DNA from 3 places in the Paenibacillus wynnii genome. Region 1 is predicted to be linked to each of the others. Evidence: riboswitches for the same ligand, from Rfam matches in the RefSeq annotation. Region 1 holds a riboswitch; each other region holds the start of a gene.

Evidence for each region. A riboswitch is a leader RNA that binds a small molecule or an ion and turns the genes downstream of it on or off. The one in region 1 is predicted to bind cobalamin.
Region 2: linked by a shared signal. The riboswitch ahead of metE (5-methyltetrahydropteroyltriglutamate--homocysteine S-methyltransferase) and the one ahead of PWYN_RS27915 (S-layer homology domain-containing protein) in region 1 are both predicted to bind cobalamin.
Region 3: linked by a shared signal. The riboswitch ahead of PWYN_RS09425 (anaerobic ribonucleoside triphosphate reductase) and the one ahead of PWYN_RS27915 (S-layer homology domain-containing protein) in region 1 are both predicted to bind cobalamin.

Annotation. Positions count from the first base shown of each region.
Region 1 is NZ_JQCR01000002.1:1,086,434-1,092,148, forward strand. Features, by position in the region: gene PWYN_RS27915 (S-layer homology domain-containing protein) at 64-2,178, opposite strand; cobalamin riboswitch at 2,344-2,535, opposite strand; gene PWYN_RS07490 (copper resistance CopC/CopD family protein) at 2,616-4,391, opposite strand; gene PWYN_RS07495 (GAP1-N2 domain-containing protein) at 4,583-5,715, opposite strand, start outside.
Region 2 is NZ_JQCR01000003.1:2,108,900-2,114,614, reverse strand. Features, by position in the region: gene PWYN_RS25250 (YitT family protein) at 1-127, shown strand, start outside; gene PWYN_RS25245 (TIGR00266 family protein) at 314-1,108, shown strand; gene PWYN_RS25240 (undecaprenyl-diphosphate phosphatase) at 1,259-2,119, shown strand; cobalamin riboswitch at 2,395-2,603, shown strand; gene metE (5-methyltetrahydropteroyltriglutamate--homocysteine S-methyltransferase) at 2,775-5,078, shown strand; gene PWYN_RS25230 (DUF4349 domain-containing protein) at 5,409-5,715, shown strand, end outside.
Region 3 is NZ_JQCR01000002.1:1,525,323-1,531,037, forward strand. Features, by position in the region: gene PWYN_RS09415 (sugar phosphate isomerase/epimerase family protein) at 9-782, opposite strand; gene PWYN_RS09420 (MTH1187 family thiamine-binding protein) at 825-1,133, opposite strand; cobalamin riboswitch at 1,563-1,784, shown strand; gene PWYN_RS09425 (anaerobic ribonucleoside triphosphate reductase) at 1,991-3,925, shown strand; gene nrdG (anaerobic ribonucleoside-triphosphate reductase activating protein) at 3,922-4,437, shown strand; gene PWYN_RS09435 (ribonucleoside-diphosphate reductase subunit alpha) at 4,494-5,715, shown strand, end outside.

The DNA.
Region 1 (5,715 bases):
GAACGAGGGTTGCATAGACTCCCCCGTTCCGTTAAATATAACTATAGCTTACTTATTCAACACTTATTTAATATCTAGAAGTCTAACTGCAACGACAGCAGCTATTTCTCTAGTAACAGCGCCCGATGGATCAAATGCTCCATTGAAGCCTGTCATATAACCGCTCTCCGTCACCACATTTACAGATGACAAAGCGTAGCTGCTGATTGAATTGCGATCCTTGAACGTTGAAGCTGAAGCTGAATCCTGCAGCTTGAATGCCCGGGTAATCATGACAGCCATGTCTTGGCGGGTAATGATTCCGTTCGGCTTGAAGGTTGTAGCCGTTACGCCTTCAAGGATACCCAGTTCCTTGGCCTTCAGCACGTATCCATAATACCATGCATCCGACTTCACGTCGCTGAACGGGGATTCTGAGGCTGCTCCGTTCGGCAGGTTATTCGTTAATCTCAATAGCAAGGCTGCGAACTGCGCCCGCGTGATGTTCTCTTTGGGTGCAAAGGTAAGGACGTTGCCGCCAATCCCTTCCATAATCCCTTTTTCAATGGCATTTTGAACAGATGTAGTGGCCCATGAAGAAATGCTCTTCTGATCTGCGAATACCGGAGATACTAATAAGCGCTGTGTATATCGTGCCACGCTTGGGGCTTTGCCTGGGCTGTAACCCGTAACCGTCAAGGTTTGAACTCCGCCGTTCGTTCCTGTCGGGAAGACCGCCGCTCCATAAGTATCTGTGGTCACGGTTATTGCGCCCACTTTGACCTGTACAGCGTTGGCTGGAACGTTAACTACTTTACCGGTCTCCCAATTCAGGGAGGATTTCTGCACGTTCACCGTAAATGATTTACCAGCTGCCACTTTAGTTGGAGCAACGGTTACCGCACCTACAACCTGGGTCTCGCTGCCGCCATAATAGACAACTACACGATCTGCTGCCTGAAGGATGAAATCCCCCATACCTACACTCGGGAATATCCATTGGCCTCCGCGGGACACCGCATAATTCCAGCCGTCGTAGCCGCCATATAGACCCGCTTTTGTTCCTTGAATGCCGGATACATAATCACCGAAAGAGCTGCTCGTTAAATCAAGAACGATTTTCTTATCTGTGGTCAGCTTCTTGAGCGCATCAAGCGCACTGGCGGATTGAACATTGCCTTCGGCAATAAAGCCCTGCGGCCCTTCAATAACAACCATAGCCGATACAGCAAGAGGCTGCTTCACAGGCTGCGGGAAATTATAGAATCCACCTTCACCCTTTGTATACAGCTGGTAGGCCACCAAAGCCTGAAAAGCCTGTGCCGTAGCAAGAGTGTTGTATTCCCCGGAAAGGGTATGGGCAAAACCTCCATCAGCCGTACGGAAGCTGAGCAATCTATCAATTAGATGATGCGCATCTTTCGTGAAACGCTGTTCTGTAGGGTCAATTTTATTAGATGTTAAAGCAATGATGACTTGGGAGACACTTTCACTGCTATCCCCGTAACCCCCGTGGGATTGCTGTTTTTGGGATAACCAAGCAATTGCGCGCTCACCGGCAGTTTTTACTGCAGGATTGTCCAAATGAGCTGACAAAGCCGTTAAAGTCATCGCCGTTATATCCGGATCGCTTGCACCCGTTGATAGGGTGAAGCCTCCATCTGCATTTTGTTTGGATAAAATTTCGCTAACAAGTTTATCTGTTGTCCATTTAGCATTGGCAGGCACACTGTAATGACCAGAGTCCAACGCCAGGAGACTATATATAACACCGTTAATCCCTTGGTTAATCATACGTTCATTATTGTAAATCTTCTCTACGAGATTATATCCCGCAAAATTCGTAGCATCGATACCGATCACCGTAGAGGCAAGCACTCTGCGTGCATAATCCGTGACGTTGGTATATGTACCTTTGTTTGTTTTCACTTCACTCTCAAGAGCGGTTTGGTAGCTTGCAGGAAGCTTATTGCCGGACCGAACCAATCCCATAGCTTGCCAGTCAGACTGTATTCCCTTTTTCAAAATAGCCGCTGTAACAGCATAAGTAGCTTCGGATACAGTAGCTGACGTAACTGCCTTACTCGGCTCTGCGGCATAAGCTTTTTCGGATGGAGCAAAAGATGTACCCAGAATTGAAATGACCATTAATAAGGCCATGCCTAACGAAAAGAACTTGGATGATAAAATTCGCTTCATGATTAACCTCTTTCTGTGTGTGTATTTTGGGGAATAAAGGACAAAACATAAAAACCGCCCCTTAAGGGCGGTCTGAAGAACAACTGTGTTAGGAGGTCGTCTCTCAATGGCTTAAGACACAAATTCCCTATAAGTATGCTCCTTATTCTTACCCCACGAAGAATAGAAACTTTAACAAAAAAGGCAGGTTTCCTGGCTCATGCATCAACGCTTCTCTTTGCCTTCCCATTCTTCTTGAACAGTGGCGTTAGATAGAGTCGCTCCGCATTTACAGTGGCGGGACCGCGCCGGAATATACCGGACTTCCCTTTTAAGCAGGCCCTGCTGTGGACCCGCACCTCTTTTACGACAAACTATTTAATTTAAAATATATCAATAATCATATCTATAATCTCCGTATATGTCTATAGAAAAGCTGTGGTATTCCTAGAGATGCCCTACAAGGTTATGACTTTTTCATAGCTATGAACAGTTCCTTTGGAGTCTGTAAATGTGATCACAGCCTTCCATTCTCCCTTTTCGGTAAAGTAACGGCCCGCTGCTCCATACGTATATTTGTCAAAGCCCTCATAACCGTAAGGGTCCGTTCCCCCGGTTCTAAACCTGAAGGGTACAGTTAACGTTATGTCCTGCTCACCGGAATGGCTGAGTTGAACGTCCACTCCGCTTGGAGCGCCCATTCCGCTTGGCAGCCACACATCCAGTTGAAGAGTTTGACCTATGTCCTCCTTAAAATTTACTCTCATCGACATATGGGCCGACTCCCCCATAACATGCCAATAGACCGGGGCCGCAACCACAGCTTGTTCAGGTGGCGGAGTCGTAGAGAGCATACCTGCCAGAACAAATGCAGCGACAGCCAATATTATCTCCGTGCGAACATTTACAATAAACCGCCTCGGAATCTCCTGTTCCTTATCGGCGGTGCTGATCTGCAGGATATTCTTCATACGCGGCAGTAACACCAGACGGTGGTAAGCTGCAATGATCCATATGCATAGAACGATCGCTGACTTAGCCAGAATGATCCGCCCGTATTCACTATGCAACAGAGCATTCCAGCTGCCGAGTCTTAGCAAGGCAAGAAAAACGCCGCTTAATGCTATTACGATCACAGATGGCAATGCTATAGCGGAAAAGCGTACTATCAGCCTGTTTAGCTGCTCATAACTCAATGCGGATTGCTTCCTGCTCTGAATAGCAGCCAGAATTCCGATTAATCCCCCAAACCAAACGGCAGCAGATCCAATGTGTAAGACCTGTGAGAGGACCGCATAAGTTACGCCACTCACCGCCCCATAAGCATGCCCGGTCAAAGGGAACAGCAGGATGATGACGAATATCGCAGATAATTTTATAACAAAAGCTAACCGTCCCTGACTCCGGGATCCCAGAGTAGTTAATAGCAGAACTGCAGCAGCGGCAGGCCGGAGCCAGGAAGCAGCACCGACTAGTGTATCCGTCAGAATCTTCTGCCATAAGGTCCAGAAGGAACCTGTTCCCGGTCCGCTAAGCTGATCAGTAAGTAGGCCTGCCTGTAGAATTCCAGATAGTAAGAATAGGACGAATACCGCAATGTAAAGAACTCTCTCATTTCGCTTTGAGAATAATGGCGGCACCTCAACTTTGTAAATATTGCTCCATATTCCATATCGGAAAATAATAAAACCTGCGGCAGCGATGACAGCCAGTACTTCCATTACACGCAGCACAGGCATAAGTATACTGGAGGATTTAATAATTATGTCTGGTTCTATAACCTTGGGTGTGTTCGCCGGTGAAGGTGTAGTTGTAATACCAGCCGCTGCATCCGTAGGTTGCGTGCTTGCCACCGGAGTTGCCGTCGGCTTCACCGCAGCTACTGTGAATGTAAAAGAGCCCTCCACAACATGTGTATCCTCCGAGAGCACTTGGTATTTCACCGTGTAGGCGCCCCCCGAAAGTGTCGGGATTTGATAGATTAACCATTGGTCCGTTCCTGTGGTTAGCTTACCTGTAATAGGCTTGCCGGCGTCATCCTGCAAGATGATTTTGCTTAATTCAGCATTAAATCCTTCACTATACTGAATCTTGATCTCCAATGGGGAGTTCTGAAGCTTAGCATTTGCTGCAGGAACAGACTGTAGAACTTTTGCATGGGCACTAACCGGGGCCGGCAGCATAAACAGAACAATCACTAATACAATCACAATATTATATATTCTTTGCTTCACTTGAGTTCAGACCTCCCTAACCGTACCGTCACATTAACGATCCCTTACATGATAGGATAATTATAAATGACTTTAATCACATTTAAGTGTGAATATTATGTGTCTCGGTCTTGCGTGCCAAAAAAACTCCTGTAAAGCTGCAGCAAATATCGGCGAATTAAGCCCTGCAGTTTTCAGGAGTGAGTGTTTTATTATTCAGCTGTAGCATCCGGGCTCGCACTAGCTTCCGGTGTTGCACTCGCATCAGGTTTTAGGGTTGCGTCAGGTTTTACGGTTCCGGCAACTTGGGGATCGGCAAAGAGCGTTAACGAGTAACCCTCTGCTTTAATCATATTCCCTTTTACTAAAGCCGCATTGGAATCTAACGTAACCTCAGCCCGGAAGGGGGAGCTTGCCAAAGTTACAGCGGTTGCCGTCGTAACGGGCTCCGTGGTAACAGCAGGTTCATTATCTTCTTCGGTATCACCAGCAGAAGGACTTACCGAGGGAACCGTACAGGATTGCTTCAACACGGAAACCTTAAAGGACTCAGCGACCCCATTAGAAGATTCAACACTAATCTCGGTAGGGTTGAATGCATCACAATCCTTAGCTTCGGCAAAGGTAAAGACTAACTGACTTTTCCCTACATTATTGCTACCGTTAGCACCCTTCAGATAGACAGCCGCAAGCGCCGAATCGGAACCTTGATCCTCATTACCTCCTACTGCTGTCGGCAGCGGTGTTGTTTCCGGAAGAGCCGTCTCCCCTTTAGATCCGAGGACACTGAATAAGATAAGAGATACGATAATTATAATACCTATGAACGAGGTAAAGATCAGGAGCTGAAATCGACTGCGGCGTATCCACCGTGCCAGCGGCGAAGCCAATTGAACACGGGCCTCATTATATACATTTTGCAGCGCAGGCCCTGCGGCTGCTACATAGTTTTTGCGGAAATCCTTATTCTTAAAGGCCTCACGGTCATGGCTCAATAAATACTTCAGAATCGCCTTTCGGTACCCCGGTTGAAGTCTCTTAGCAGACAGTGTGAACAACGGGTTACCTTGAGCCCAGGCTAGAAAACGGTAGATCCCTTCTTTGTCAGAACCTGCTTTACGCCGAATGAGATCAAGCAGTGCATCATAGTCCAGCGGTCCTCCCTCACGTTCACTGCCGTAATAGAAGGCCAGCGGAATCTGATCAAAGGGCTCCACCTGAGTGGACTCCTTCAACCATCGGCGGCCCAGCAGCTGTACATCATCCAATTCCTGCGGTGTCAGCTGGGCAAAAATCTGCTCATTTGGGCCTTCTTCCCCAAACCAACGGTAAACGGCCCGCAGGA
Region 2 (5,715 bases), on a different contig from region 1:
GTATACCGGAATGGCAGTCGTTGTTGCTGGCTATGTCATTACGTTTACAACCTCTCTAGGCAGACCAAAACTGCAGAAGATGCCGAAGATTCAGCCCGTGCTGGGCAAGCCGCAGGAAGTACAGTAATGTGAAGTGATATCAACAATCAGTCAATTACCCTTAACCAGGGATGTTCTACATTAAGGTCAGCCGAAATTTGGCTGGCCTTTTTTTGTGAGAATTCTCTACCTTCGCGATCAGTGAAACCATAGATTAATCTAAGCGTATATATTTTCAGACAAAGATTGTCAAGACGAAGGAGGATGCCCGGATATGAGTGCTCACGAAATTGATTATGTGATTATGGGTGAAGAAATACAATGTGTGGAGGTACAGCTGGATCCCGGTGAGAGTGTGATAGCTGAAGCAGGGAGTTTCATGATGATGGACCCGGAGATTACGATGGAGACGATCTTTGGGGATGGCAGCGGGGCTTCACGCGGAGGTGGGTTGATGGGCAAGCTGATGGGTGCGGGTAAGCGGCTGCTTACAGGAGAAAGCCTGTTCATGACTGTGTTCACACATGCAGGGTCTTACGGACGTAAAGCTGTAACCTTTGCAGCACCGTATCCCGGCAAAATCATTCCGCTTGATCTGCAGCAATACGGCGGTAAAATAATCTGTCAAAAGGATTCCTTCCTTTGTGCAGCTAAAGGTGTCTCCATCGGAATCGAATTCCAGCGCAAGCTGGGCGCAGGGTTCTTCGGTGGCGAGGGCTTTATCATGCAGAAGCTGGAGGGTGACGGCCTTTCCTTCGTGCATTCCGGCGGTTATGTTCTGGAAAGAACACTGCAGCCCGGAGAGACCATTAAGCTGGATACGGGCTGTCTTGTAGCCATGACCTCATCCGTAGACTATAACATCGAAATGGTAAAAGGAATAAAGACAGCGGTATTCGGCGGTGAGGGGTTATTCTTCGCAACGCTGCGCGGACCGGGCAAGGTCTGGGTACAATCCCTGCCGTTTAGCCGGATGGCCGATCGTATTCTGTCAGCTGCCGGTAGTTCGGGCAGGAAAGAGGAAGGCAGTATTCTTGGAGGCTTAGGTAATCTGCTGGATGGCAGATAAGTAAATCGTTATTGTCGAAGCCGTTGCACCGGAGTATCGGTGGGCGGCTTTTTTAGCGTGAAAAAATGTAAGTTAAGTGCAAGTTTCAGAAATAGCCGCATAAGTTTACATATATTAATGATGAAAATTTATAACCTAGGGGGGAAGGGTATGGAACTGCTAACGATTATAAAAGCAATTATTCTAGGCATTGTCGAAGGATTAACTGAATTTGCTCCGGTATCCTCCACGGGTCATATGATTATTGTGGATGACATGTGGCTGAAGTCACAGGATTTTCTCGGAAAATACACAGCCAATACCTTCAAAGTAGTGATTCAGCTTGGATCCATTTTGGCGGTGGTAATTATTTTTCGGAATCGATTTATTGATTTGCTTGGCTTGAAACGTTTCAGTCGTAAGCAACTGCAAGTAGAAGCTGAGGGACAACCCTCTGTAGAGACTATGGGTCGACTAAAGCTAACACAGGTAATTGTTGGATTAATACCCGCAGGTTTGCTGGGTTTACTATTCGAGGACTACATAGATGAGCATTTATTTTCTACCTCAACCGTACTCATTGGTCTTGTCATAGGGGCTCTGTTCATGATTGCCGCAGATTTGTTCGCACCGAAGAAGGTAACGGTACAAAGTGTTGATCAAATTACTTATAGACAGGCGTTAACCGTGGGCTTTATCCAATGCTTCTCGCTGTGGCCTGGCTTCTCGCGCTCGGGATCTACCATATCCGGAGGTGTCCTGCTGGGAATGAGTCATCGCGCCGCTGCAGATTTCACCTTTATCATGGCCGTTCCGATTATGGCAGGAGCAAGCTTGATTTCCTTGATCAAGAACTGGCAGTACTTTACGGTGGACGCTTTACCTTTCTTTATCGCCGGGTTTATCAGTGCTTTTTTGTTCGCGCTACTGTCGATGCGCTTTTTCCTGAAGCTAATTAATAAAATTAAGCTGCTTCCTTTCGCCATATACCGAATTGTGCTTGCCGGGGTCTTATATCTGGTGATTTTTTAAAAATGTCTAATATGTATAGAACCTAATAAAAAGGCAGAAGTAACGAAGGGGAATTTTGGAACTGTAGGAGCGTATGCGTCCGCCTTTGTATCCGGATATCAACCGCGGCCGGAAGTCCAAACATTCACCGCAGTTACGAGTGTCACCACTATAGAAATTCTTAAGTTCATAATATTTAATATATAAATATTTATTATAATAGGTATTCCATATAATCTATTGCGGATTACTTGGTTTTAAAGTAACATAAACCTTAGATTGATAACCCGAAGTAAAATTTAATAACGGAAACAGGTGCTTGCCGGAAGATTAGTAGTTCCGGTTAGCTTAATAGGGAAGTTCGGTGTAAAGCCGACGCGGTCCCGCCACTGTAACGGAAGAGTTCTTAGCAACGATTGTCACTGGCAGATTACTACTGCCGGGAAGACTGCTTAAGGATGTTGACGCCGATAGCCAGGAGACCTGCCTGTTTCGACAGCACTGCTTTACCTACGGGAGATAGGGAGGTGTTAGACGCTATTCATCAGAATATCATGGGCGTCTTTCCCTTAAGCTTTTTTAGGGAAAGACGCCCTTTTTGTTTCTTGGGTTGAGGTTATGAACATTGAATTTCCGGTATTTTGATTTACAAATAGGTATAAAAGGAGCGCTACATATGACGCATAAAGTTAAATTAAGCAATCTCGGTTATCCAAGAATCGGCAAAAATCGGGAATGGAAGCAGGCGCTTGAGGCTTTCTGGTCCCGCAGTATTAGTGAGGAAAGTTTTCGGGCTGAAATGGCTTCTATACAGCTTGGTCACTTACGGACCCAACAGGAAGCCGGGATTGAACTAATTCCGGTAAATGATTTTACTTTCTATGACCATATGTTAGATACAGCTGTAATGTTCGGCATCATACCAGATCGGTATGACTATACGGGTGGAGCAGTTGATCTTGATCTATATTTCGCAATGGCCCGCGGAAATGAGAGTGCAACGGCTTGTGAAATGACAAAATGGTTCAACACCAATTACCATTACATTGTGCCTGAGATTGGTGAACAGCAGCCGCAATTAACGGAGAACAAACCTCTAGCCGCTTATCGCTTCGCTAAATCTCAAGCAGGCATTGAAGGCAAGCCGGTCATTGTGGGACTTTACACCTTTTTGAAGCTTTCTAAAGGCTTTCCGTCCTCGAAGTTAGCTGAGATTGCCGATCGCTTCCTGCCTGTCTACATTCAGCTCCTGAAAGAACTGGAAGAGGAAGGGGTAGAGTGGGTGCAAGTGGATGAACCCGCGATAGTTACTGGACTGACTTCTGGAGATATCGTCCTGCTGAAGCACCTTTACCAATCGATTGCAGACGCTGTACCGGGATTGAAGATTATGCTGCAGACGTATTTCGAAGCGGCCGAGCCGCTGCATGAATTGCTTCAACTGCCGGTTGCCGGTCTCGGTCTGGACTTTGTGCATGACGGAGGGGGAAATTTAGAGTCGATCAGCCTTCTCGGCTGGCCTAAAGACAAATGGTTAGGCGCGGGCATTATCGATGGTCGTAACATCTGGCGCTCTGATCTGGACGCCAAGCTTCAGCTGATTGAGAAGCTAACGGCTTTTGTGGGCCTTGATCAATTAATATTACAGCCTTCCAGCAGTCTGCTTCATGTTCCTGTTACCGTTCAGGGAGAGGATAAGCTGAAGGGAGTTGTAAAACAGGCGTTGGCTTTTGCTAACGAGAAGTTGGCAGAATTAAGCCTTATTGGAGCAGCGATTGTGAATGATCAGGTGGAGTCGGTTGCCACGGCACTTCAAGCCAGCCGTGATGCCCTTGCTGCTTTCCGAGCCTTGCCGGAACGTGGACTCCAGGATGTAGCAGAGCAGGTCCGCGGTCTGAAGGATCTTCCGGACAGACGTACGGTTCCTTTTGCAGAAAGAGTACACATCCAGCAGCAGAAATGGCAGCTGCCGTTGCTTCCAACTACAACTATCGGTAGTTTCCCGCAAACGCCAGAGGTAAGACAAGCCCGTTTGAAATGGCGCAAGGGTGTATGGAAGCAGGATCGCTATGACTTATTTATTCGCGAACAGATTGAGGCTGCAATTGCCTTCCAAGAGAAGCTGGGTCTGGATGTATTGGTCCATGGGGAATTTGAGCGGACGGATATGGTGGAGTTCTTCGGGGAAAAACTGGGCGGATATCTGTTCACCCGAAATGGTTGGGTTCAATCGTACGGTTCCCGTTGTGTAAAGCCCCCTGTGATTTATGCCGACGTTGCTTTTATTGAGCCTATGACGGTAAAAGAAAGCGTATATGCTCAATCGCTAACGAAGCTGCCGGTTAAAGGTATGCTCACAGGACCTGTTACCATCCTGAATTGGTCATTCGTTCGAGATGATCTAAGCCGTGAAGAAGTAGCGAATCAGATTGCATTGGCACTGCGCCAAGAAGTTCAAGTGCTTGAAAATGCGGGTATAGAGATGATTCAAGTGGATGAACCGGCAATTCGTGAAGGACTTCCCCTTAAAACCAGGGACCATCAAAACTATTTGGACTGGGCAGTAAAGGCGTTTCGTATTTCCACTAATCACGTTAAAGATACTACACAAATCCATACGCATATGTGCTATGCCGAATTCAATGACATGATTGATTCAATCTCTGCTATGGATGCAGATGTCATTTCGATTGAAACTTCCCGCAGCCATGGGGAATTAATCGCAAGCTTCGAAGAGCAGGCGTATGATAAAGGCATCGGTCTGGGTGTTTACGATATTCACAGTCCTCGGATACCTACCGTTGAAGAAATGACCTCTAATATTAACCGAGCGCTACTCGCTCTTAAGCCGGAGCAGTTCTGGATTAATCCGGATTGCGGACTTAAGACTCGGGGCTGGGAGGAGACAGAGGGAGCACTCCGTAATATGGTGGAGGCCGCTGCTATAGCGAGAGAAAAGAAAAAGGCGGTTCGTATTTAGCACTTGATAATAGTTCTCACTCTTGATAAAATGGATAAAGATAGAAGGAATCTTCTTAAAAACAAGTCTTTTGCCATGAGGGTTCACCTCCCTGCAGTGAATGGACAGCATAAATAAATAGCCGTTGAACAAGGTGGAGCTTGTTCAATCGAGAATACCCTCATTCATTATGAATCGAGGGTATTTTTCATGGGAGTCAGTGCAACCTTCCAACTACTGGAAACGTCTAATAATCAATGGCCGGTATTAATATAAATATCAGAGATAGTCCGGCAGTATGGAATGGTATTATGCATGTTGGCTAGTTATTCCAGCTAAGGGGGAAAAGTAATGAAAAAGTGGGGTCAGTATTCTATTTGTTTATTAGTACTTATGATTACATTGACAGGGTGCGGTTCTGGCAACAATAATTCTGCCAAGGGCGCATCAAATTCTGCGGCGGCGCCAATGGCGAATTCCGAAACTTCTAATGTAGCAACCGTAAATCAAGCATCCACATCCCAAGAAGCTCCTGCAAGTGCTACTAAAGAAGATTCAGGCGCGGACGGCAGCCAAGATTCAAATACCTCTACGACTACTGCAATTGAGGTAAATGATACAAGTGTAGGCTTTACAGGAAACGACGTGGTTGCAGGCT
Region 3 (5,715 bases), 440 kb from region 1:
TCCTTGTCCTATATCAAATTCAACTTTCGGAAATAGTCCAGAGACTGCTTGGCGCTCTCCAGTGAAGAGGAGGCGTACGTTTCCTGTTCTACGATATAGTAGAGAATTCCCGCTTGATCGGCAATGTCGAAGATTCTACTGAAATCGACTTGCCCCATGCCCAGGTCGGTTTCGTTGTGAGCGATATCGAAATCCTTGATATGGACGAGCGGCACACGGCCTGCATATCGGGACACATAATCCACCGGATTTGCGCCGCCCACATACACCCAGCCCAGATCAAACTCAGCTATCATATGTTCAGCAGGAATTTTCTCCAGCCAAAGGTCGATAATGGCTTGCCCGTTAACTTTTTTAAATTCAAAGTCATGGTTGTGATAACCATATTTCATACCTGCTGCACGAACCATCTCGGAAGCCTTTTCAAAAAAGGGAATCAGTGAAATTACATCCTCTAAGGAAGGGTTGGCCGGTACAGGAGATCCCGGTGTGATTATATATTGAAGTCCAAGCTCTTGAGCATACTCAATTTCTCGGGACAATGCCGTTTGCATATTATCCAGACTGCTGAAATCAAGACCAACGTGTGCAGACGGAGCAGCCAGTCCAAGATCATCAAGAGTTTCACGCAACTCCTTGGCAGTAACGCCGAAGTAACCGGCAAATTCCACCGCCTCATAGCCGATATCCGCCACCTTGCGCAAGGTACCTAGAAAGTCTTGTTCAGTCTGATCCCGCAGGGTATACATTTGAATGCCTACCTGTTGTACTTTTGTCGCCATGAAAGTCCCACTCCTAATAGTTGGATTTGTGACTGAAGTATTCTAATTTCCTAGCAGCTTACGTTCCACAGATTCAATCTTCCCACGGCTGGTAGAGGTTGTATCGCGGCGGTCGTCAATTTTAACAGATGTCGATACACGCTGCGCACCACCTGTGAATGGAGACTCATGCAGCGCCTCTACTGCTGCGAGAATCCGCCCCAACGGGCCTTCGATAATCGTTCCCATGGAAGTAAGCTCGTAGGTTACACCTTCTACTGTCTCCAGCACACGCTGCATATCCGCAACATAGCTGCTGAGGCTTGTACTGCCTGTTCCAATCGGAATGACCGACACTTCAGCAATAGCCACCGGAATACCTCCTTAACGTTTATAAGAGTCCTATACATTCTTCATATCTATCTTCCTTCTATTGTAGCAACTACACCCTCGTCTCACAAACTTAGGTCCGTTATAATTTCCTCTACATATACATTGGATTACCTCTAAGGCTAAATTCCAGTACCACGCTCACCCTAATTATGGACGATTTGCGGCATATTTGAGGATGATTTATGAATCATTTACGGCATATTTGTGGATCAATTGTGGATTACCTGTGGACTAGCTGTGGATGGTTTGTGGAGTACTTGTTAGGAAGCCGCCCCCAGTATGGGTTTGCTAAAAAAATGTTTACAAACACAACATCTTGGGTTATTTTTATGTAACGACAACAAAATATAGTGGAGACAGGCGCTTTGACCCTTTGTTGACCTATAGATAAATGATAAGTTTCACAGCTTATTTTGGGTCTATATGTCCTATCGGATTCAAGCTTAATAGGGAAGTGCGGTTAGATTCCGCTGCGGTCCCGCCACTGTTAACCGGATGCCCGTGACTTGTACAAGTTAGTGTCGCGGACGATCTCCAGCATGAGCCACTGAGGGCGACAAACTGTCCTTCGGGAAGGAGCTAGGGAGAAAAACCGGAAGCCAGGAGACCTGCCTGTCTCGACGACACCATTAACAACTAACCTGCGATGAACAGGGACGGTGTCCGCATGCGTCTTACATAATAGACTCTGTAAATATCCAAGGTGGATAGTTACGTTACGCATACGGGCATTTTCTGCCATCCGGCAGGAAATGCTTTTTTAATATCGAGAGGAGAACGGTACAATGACGTTGCTGGAGAAGCGATACAACGCTGTGAACGAGACTAAGGGAATTATGCTGGAGGAAGTAATTAGTCTGGGACGGGATATTATCGAGAGTCTGGACCTGGATCTGCTGCGCGAGAATGCCAATTTGAACGGGGAAAGCTTTTCCGGTAAAATGAGCAAATTCGGCAGTGAGTACTCTAAGTGGTATGCCCGCAACTTCACCATGCCTCCACAACTGGTCCAAGCCATTGAGGATAACGTAGTATATGTCCACGATCTGGATCAATATGCCATTGGGACAACCAATTGTATATTCATTCCGTTCGAAAGACTTCTGCGCGAAGGTTTCAATACCGGCAACGGCAGCGTCCGTCCTCCGAATTCCATCATGACAGCAATGTCACTGGTGGCGATTATTTTTCAATCCCAGCAAAATGCCCAATACGGCGGTGTATCCGCGAATAAAATAGATTATGATCTGGCCCCTTATGTAACCAAATCCTTTGCCAAGCTGTTCCGCAAGGGTCTCGGATACTTCGAAGAAGGACAAGCTAGCGAGCATCTCGGTGAAATTACGATGAGCCGCACAGATCTTGCTGACCAATACCCAAGAGCCTTCCGCTATGCGTTGAAGGAAACGGAGAGCGAAACGCTGCAGGCTGCTGAAAGTATGATACATAACCTAAATACGATGTCCAGCCGATCCGGCGGACAAATCCCTTTTACCAGCATCAACTACGGAACCTGCACTTCTCCTGAAGGTCAGCTTGTCATCAGCTCTTTGCTGACAGCTACTATGAACGGACTCGGAAGCGGCGAAACGCCGGTGTTCCCGATTCAGATCTTCAAATGCAAACAGGGTGTGAACCAGCAGCAGGGCGATCCCAACTATGACCTGTTCTTGAAGGCTGCCGAGTGCTCCGCCCGCAGATTGTATCCTAACTTCGCTAATCTGGATGCACCGCTCAATATACAGTATTATGATCCGACGAATCCCGATACAGAGTTTGCTACCATGGGCTGCCGCACCCGCGTGCTGGGTGACCGCTTCGGCCGTGATCACTGCTCCGGCAAAGGCAATCTGTCTTTCAATACATTGAACCTGGTCCGGCTCGGTTTGGACTACGGCATAGCAACAGGCCGCCGCACAGCGGCTAATGAAGAAGGCTTCTATGATGATCTTACTCATTATATGGATATCGCTTTAGAGGGGCTCCTGCACCGTTTCCGTATTCAATCGGCCCAGAAAGCCAAAGCCTCTGATTTCATGATGCGTGAAGGTGTCTGGGAGGGCGGCGAACAGCTGCATCCCGAGGAAAGTGTAGGCGAGCTTCTGAAGCACGGCAGTCTGTCCCTGGGTTTCATTGGGATGGCTGAGTGCATGAAGGCGATGTATGGCAAACACCATGGCGAGGATATGGATGTTCATGCCAAAGCAGTGGCTATCGTGCGTCATATGCGCGAATATTGCGACCGCAAGAGTGATGAACTGAACCTCAACATCACCTTGTTCGCTACGCCGGCGGAAGGCTTGTCGGGTAAATTCACGAAGATTGACCGTAAAAGTCTAGGAGCTATCCCGGGCATCACTGAGCGGGAATACTATACAAATTCTTTTCATATCCCTGTCTATTACAACTTGGGCGCTGCCCAAAAAATCAGTCTGGAAGCTCCTTTCCACGAGCTCTGCAACGCAGGCGCGATCTCTTATGTCGAGTTAAACGGCAATGCCCGCAGCAACCCGTCCGCTTTTGTCAAAATTATCAAATATGCTCTTGAGCAAAAAGTTAGCTACTTCAGCATTAATCACCCGATAGACCGCTGTTCAGGATGCGGATATGAAGGTGTAATCGGTACAAACTGTCCTTCCTGCCATACGCATGAGAGTGAAGTACACATCCGTCGGCTGCGCCGGGTAACCGGTTATTTGACCGGTGATTACCAAACCCGCTTCAATGCCGCCAAGCAGGCAGAAGTTAGGGATCGGATTAAGCATCTATGAATATTTGCGGCTATTATCCGGAGTCCATTAATGAGGGAGATGGCATGCGTGCCGTCATCTTCCTCAGCGGCTGCCGTCACCGTTGCCCGGGCTGCTTCAATCCCGAGACGTGGAATTTTAACTTTGGCGATGTATTTACCCCTGAACGTCAGCAAGAAATCATTGGGGAGATTGCCGCAAATCCACTGCTTGACGGTTTGACGCTGGCGGGCGGCGATCCTTTCTTTTCAGCTGGTGAGGCTGCGGGGTTCATCAATGAACTTCGGTCCACACTTCCAGGCTTCCCTGTTTGGATTTACAGCGGATACACCTATGAGGAAATTACAGCTATTCCCGGATCTCCTGAATACCAACTGCTACAGCAGTGTCAGGTACTCATCGACGGACGTTTTGTGGAGGATTTAAAAGATACTACCCTTCCCTATCGGGGAAGCACCAATCAGCGAATTATTGACGTTGCCGCTAGTTTAACCGGTCCTGAGGTTGTTCTTTGGCAGCCTTCTGCGCTTTAATACATCAATTTTTGATATTGAAAATTCATTCTATTCTAGAAGGGAAGTTGAAAACAATGCCACAACTCGTAGTAAAACCGGATAACCGCCATCTGGCCTTTGATGAAATCCGTCTCTCCGTCTATGCCGACCGAATTTTGAAGGATCTGGATCAGCTTAGCAAAGAAACACTGCTTCGCGGTGTACAGTCCAAATTGCGCCGTGAAGAAGTCAGCGGAGAAGAAATCAGCAGTGCCTTTACCATGAGTGCCCTGGAGCTCGTAACTAAGGAAGAACCGGACTGGAAGTTTGCTGCTGCACGTTCTCTTCTAACCTCTCTATATAAAAAAGCTGCGGTCAACCGCCGCTACAAAGCGTATCCAGAAGAACCTTACGGTGAACTGTACCCACTGATCGTTGATTTGGTGAAAAAGGGGATTTATCGCGAGGAATTGTTGACCTTCTACACGAAAGAGCAAATTATTGAGCTGGAACACAGCATTGATTATACGCGCGACCTGCTGTTCGATTATATCGGCCTGCTAACCCTGTCTGACCGTTATTTGGCACATGATTTCGAGGGACGCGTCATGGAGCTCCCGCAAGAACGTTATATGATCATCGCCATGTACCTGATGCACCGTGAGCCTGCGGAGAAACGTATGGAGCTTGTTAAAGAAGCCTACTGGGCAATGAGCAACATTTATATGACGGCTGCCACTCCAACTATGTCCAATGCCGGTAAAAAAGTGGCCGGACAGCTCTCCAGCTGCTTCATCGATACCGTGGACGACTCGCTTGAGGGGATTTTTGACTCCAATACAGATGTTGCCCGTTTAAGTAAAATGGGCGGCGGTATTGGCGTGTATCTGGGTAAGGTACGGGCTCGCGGTTCAGACATTCGTGGTCATAAAAATACCAGCTCCGGCGTGATCCCATGGATTCGCCAGTTGAACAATACCGCAGTCAGCGTAGACCAGCTTGGAACGCGCAAAGGTGCTATCGCTGTCTATCTCGATGTGTTCCACAAGGATATTCTAGCCTTCCTCGACCTCAAATTGAACAACGGTGACGAGCGTATGCGTGCGCATGATGTATTCCACGGCGTATGTCTGCCTGACCTGTTCATGGAAGCGGTAGAGTCACGGGGACACTGGAATCTATTCTGCCCGCATGAAATCAAAAAGGTGATGGGCTGGAAGGACGCTAATGGTCGCCCTCTTGGACTAGAGGACTTTTACGATGAAGAGCTTGGACAAGGCGCCTTCCGTGAAAAATATGGCGAGGCAACCGCTAATT